DNA from 2 places in the Cedecea sp. Ae19-4 genome. Region 1 is predicted to be linked to the other one. Evidence: predicted binding sites of a transcription regulator. Region 1 holds the regulator's gene; the other holds the start of a gene.
What was found. Region 1 encodes CRP, which controls carbon source genes, mostly activating them, when cyclic AMP is high. Its sites were predicted from a motif close to ATGTGANNNNNNTCACAT; they were not measured.

Region 2: the regulator CRP is predicted to act here: its motif matches at 1,052-1,069, upstream of AAIE02_RS10885 (ABC-F family ATPase).

Annotation. Positions count from the first base shown of each region.
Region 1 is NZ_JBCHWG010000004.1:97,448-99,649, reverse strand. Features, by position in the region: gene AAIE02_RS21495 (phosphoribulokinase) at 1-221, shown strand, start outside; gene AAIE02_RS21490 (OsmC family protein) at 258-662, opposite strand; gene crp (cAMP-activated global transcriptional regulator CRP) at 975-1,607, shown strand; gene AAIE02_RS21480 (YccS/YhfK family putative transporter) at 1,670-2,202, shown strand, end outside.
Region 2 is NZ_JBCHWG010000001.1:2,296,949-2,299,150, forward strand. Features, by position in the region: gene AAIE02_RS10885 (ABC-F family ATPase) at 1-1,013, opposite strand, end outside; gene ldtB (L,D-transpeptidase) at 1,252-2,166, shown strand.

The sequences.
Region 1 (2,202 bases):
TTGCCGCGCGAGCCATTCCGTCGCTGGACGAAAGCTTCGTGGTCATTCACTTCCGTGGGCTGGACGACATCGACTTCCCTTATCTGCTGGCGATGTTGCAGGGGTCGTTTATCTCCCACATCAATACATTGGTGGTACCGGGCGGGAAAATGGGGCTGGCGATGGAGCTGATCATGGCCCCGCTGGTGCAGCGGCTGGCGGAAGGCAGGAAAATTGCCTGATGGCGTAAGGGCGGTCTGTATACCGCCCTTTTCTACTTAGGCTTCAATAATTTCGTAGCTGTGGCTAATCTCTGCGGCTTTCTCCAGCATCAACGTCACCGAGCAATATTTCTCTGCGGTCAGCTCAACGGCGCGGGCAACCGCACTTTCTTTCAGCTCTTTCCCGGTCACAACAAAATGCAAATGAATGCGGGTAAACAGACGAGGTGCTTCTTCACGACGTTCGGAAGTCAGTTTCACCTCACAATTCGTCACATCATGGCGGCCTTTTTGCAGAATCGACACCACGTCAATTGAGCTACAACCGCCCGCGGCCATCAGCAGCATTTCCATCGGGCTTGGCGCTTTATCCCCGGAGTTCCCGTCCATCAGAACTTGGTGGCCAGAAGCGGATTCGCCGAGGAAGGTCATGCCTTCCACCCATTTAACACGTGCCTGCATTTTACCTACTCCCGTAATAAAAATTTCTTTCAGATTACGCGTCTACGTGAAAACTGGCAACGTAAGGCGATCCAGGTCATGCTGAAACGAGACAATACAAGACACTAACCAAAAGCTATGCTAAAACAATCCGGATGCTGCTGCGATACAGAGACGTTTATGCCGTAAGCAGAGGAAACGACTAATTACAGGCCGCAGGGTTAACCTGCCCGCCAGCTCCCAGGGCTTGGGAAAATTTCACGATTGCAACGCCAGACAAGAGGTTCCGCGTCTTGTCTTTGGTAGCCAGTTTATAACAGAGGATAACCGCGCATGGTGCTTGGCAAACCGCAAACAGACCCGACTCTCGAATGGTTCTTGTCTCATTGCCACATTCATAAGTATCCGTCGAAGAGCACGCTGATTCACCAGGGTGAAAAGGCGGAGACGCTGTACTACATCGTCAAAGGCTCCGTAGCTGTTCTGATTAAAGATGAAGAAGGCAAGGAGATGATCCTTTCTTATCTGAATCAGGGTGATTTCATTGGTGAATTAGGTTTGTTCGAAGAAGGCCAGGAGCGTAGCGCCTGGGTTCGCGCCAAGTCAGCCTGTGAAGTAGCTGAAATTTCCTATAAAAAATTCCGTCAGCTGATTCAGGTCAACCCGGACATCCTGATGCGCCTTTCTTCCCAGATGGCGCGCCGCCTGCAGGTAACTTCTGAGAAAGTAGGCAACCTCGCCTTCCTCGACGTGACCGGCCGCATTGCTCAGACGCTGCTGAACCTGGCTAAACAGCCGGATGCCATGACCCACCCGGACGGGATGCAAATCAAAATCACCCGCCAGGAAATCGGTCAGATCGTGGGCTGCTCCCGCGAAACCGTTGGCCGTATTCTGAAAATGCTGGAAGATCAGAACCTCATTTCCGCCCACGGTAAAACGATTGTCGTTTACGGCACCCGTTAATTAGCCCTTATAAAGGCGTGTCGCTTCGGTAACACGCCTTTTTTGTCTCTACAATTCAGGCTATGTGGAAGAGATTAATTTACCACCCGGAAGTTAACTACGCGCTGCGGCAAACGCTGGTGCTGTGTCTTCCCGTGGCTGTCGGCCTGCTGCTTGGCAACCTGCAAAACGGTCTGCTCTTCTCGTTAGTTCCCGCCTGCTGCAACATTGCCGGGCTGGACACGCCGCACAAGCGCTTCTTCAAACGATTGATCATCGGCGGCAGCCTGTTCGCTCTCAGCAGCCTTATCCTGCAGCTTCTGCTGCTTTACACCCACATCCCGCTCCCGGCGATATTGATCGTCATGGCTCTGCTGCTCGGCGTGACGGCAGAAATCAGCTCACTTCACGCCCGTCTGCTGCCCGCATCGCTGATCGCCGCTATTTTTACGCTCAGCATGGCCGGGAATATGCCGATCTGGAAGCCCATGGTACTCTATATCTTCGGCACCATCTGGTACGGCGCCTTCAACTGGTTCTGGTTCCGGCTATGGCGTGAACAACCGCTCAGGGAGTCGCTCAGCCTGCTGTACCGCCAGTTGGCAGATTACTGCGA
Region 2 (2,202 bases), on a different contig from region 1:
AAGTTTTTAAACAGCGGGCCGTTCTCGAACCCTTTGGTCACAGCTTCAACTTCAAGGGCGTTACGGAACAGTTTCTTATCCTGCTCGAAGCGGATGAACGGGTTCTGACGGCTGGACGCCTTCACTTCATCCAGCTTGATTTTATCAATCTGACGGGCACGGGAGGTGGCCTGGCGAGATTTGGAGGCGTTGGCGCTAAAGCGGCTAACGAAGGATTGCAGGTCTGCAATCTGCGCTTTCTTCTTCGCGTTGTCCGCCAGCAGGCGCTCGCGAGCCTGAGTTGCCGCCGTCATGTACTCGTCGTAGTTGCCAGGGTAAACGCGCAGCTCGCCGTAGTCCAAGTCAGCCATATGGGTGCAGACCATATTCAGGAAGTGACGGTCGTGCGAGATAATGATCATGGTGCTGTCGCGTTCGTTCAGCGTCTGCTCCAGCCAACGGATGGTGTCGATGTCCAGGTTGTTCGTTGGTTCGTCGAGCAGCAGGAGGTCCGGGTTAGAGAACAGCGCCTGCGCCAGCAGCACGCGCAGCTTCCAGCCTGGAGCAACTTCGCTCATCGGGCCGTAGTGCTGCTCCAGCGGAATGCCCACGCCAAGCAGCAATTCACCGGCACGTGCTTCTGCGGTGTAGCCGTCCATCTCGCCGTATTTCACTTCGAGGTCGGCAACTTTGTAACCGTCTTCTTCGCTCATCTCAGGCAGGGCATAAATGCGGTCGCGTTCCTGCTTCACTTCCCACAGTTCGCCGTGGCCCATGATAACGGTGTCGAGTACGGTGAATTTTTCGAAGGCGAACTGATCCTGACGCAGCTTACCGATACGCTCGTTTGGGTCGAGAGAAACGTTGCCAAGCGTTGGCTCTAAGTCCCCGCCGAGGATTTTCATGAACGTGGATTTGCCGCTTCCGTTCGCGCCAATCAGGCCGTAACGGTTGCCGCCGCCAAATTTAACGGAGATATTTTCGAACAGCGGTTTGCTGCCAAACTGCATGGTAACGTTGCTGGATACAAGCACTGGTATGTCCTGGAGAAATAAGTTGTCGAGATTTTGGAATGTGATTTCGGCCACATTATGCCATAACTATGATAAAGGGTCGCCCCGCATCTTCACCGTACAATAGTTAATCAGTGTGAAAAAATTGTGATTTCATCCACATCTGATTTCCCAGATGAATGTAATGCACATATAATGCGCGGCTGAATCGTCCATGAACACTCACTAGCTGGCCCGTCTGGCATAACACTCGCATAACATGAATATGAAATTACGCTCGCTTTTACTGGCTTTTGTGGCTGTCGCGTCTTTCTCTGCTTCCGCCGTGACTTATCCGTTACCGACTAACGGCAGCCGCCTGGTTGGTGAAAACCAGGTTATCACTATTCCTGAAGGCAGCACCGCGCCGCTGGAAGAGTATGCCGCACAGTACCAGATGGGTCTGTCTAACATGCTGGAAGCTAACCCAGGCATTGACCCGTACCTGCCAAAAGCCGGCACCATTCTGAACATCCCTCAGCAGTTGATCCTGCCGGACACCGTGCATGAAGGGATTGTGATCAACAGTGCCGAAATGCGCCTCTACTATTACCCGAAAGGCACCAACACGGTGATCGTGCTGCCAATCGGTATCGGCCAGCTGGGGAAAGATACCCCGATCAACTGGACCACCAAGGTAGAGCGTAAGAAAAATGGCCCAACCTGGACCCCGACGGCGAAAATGCATGCGGAATACGCCGCAGCCGGTACGCCGCTGCCAGCCGTTGTTCCCGCTGGCCCGGACAACCCAATGGGCCTGTACGCGCTGTACATCGGTAACCTGTATGCGATTCACGGCACCAACGCCAACTTCGGTATCGGTCTGCGCGTAAGCCACGGCTGCGTGCGTCTGCGTAACGAAGACATCAAGTTCCTGTTCGACAACGTGCCGGTTGGCACCCGCGTTCAATTCATTGATGAGCCGGTAAAAGCCACCACCGAGCCAGACGGCAGCCGCTACATCGAAGTTCACAACCCGCTTTCCACCACTGAAGCGCAGTTCAACTCCGATGAAATCGTGCCGATTAAACTGACCAGCAGCGTTCAGCAGGTGACCGCTCAGTCCGACGTTGACACCACCGTTGTTGACCAGGCGATTCAGAACCGTTCCGGGATGCCGGTTCGTCTGAACTAAGTCCAGCAGTTTGCAAAATAGCGGCCTCCGGGCCGC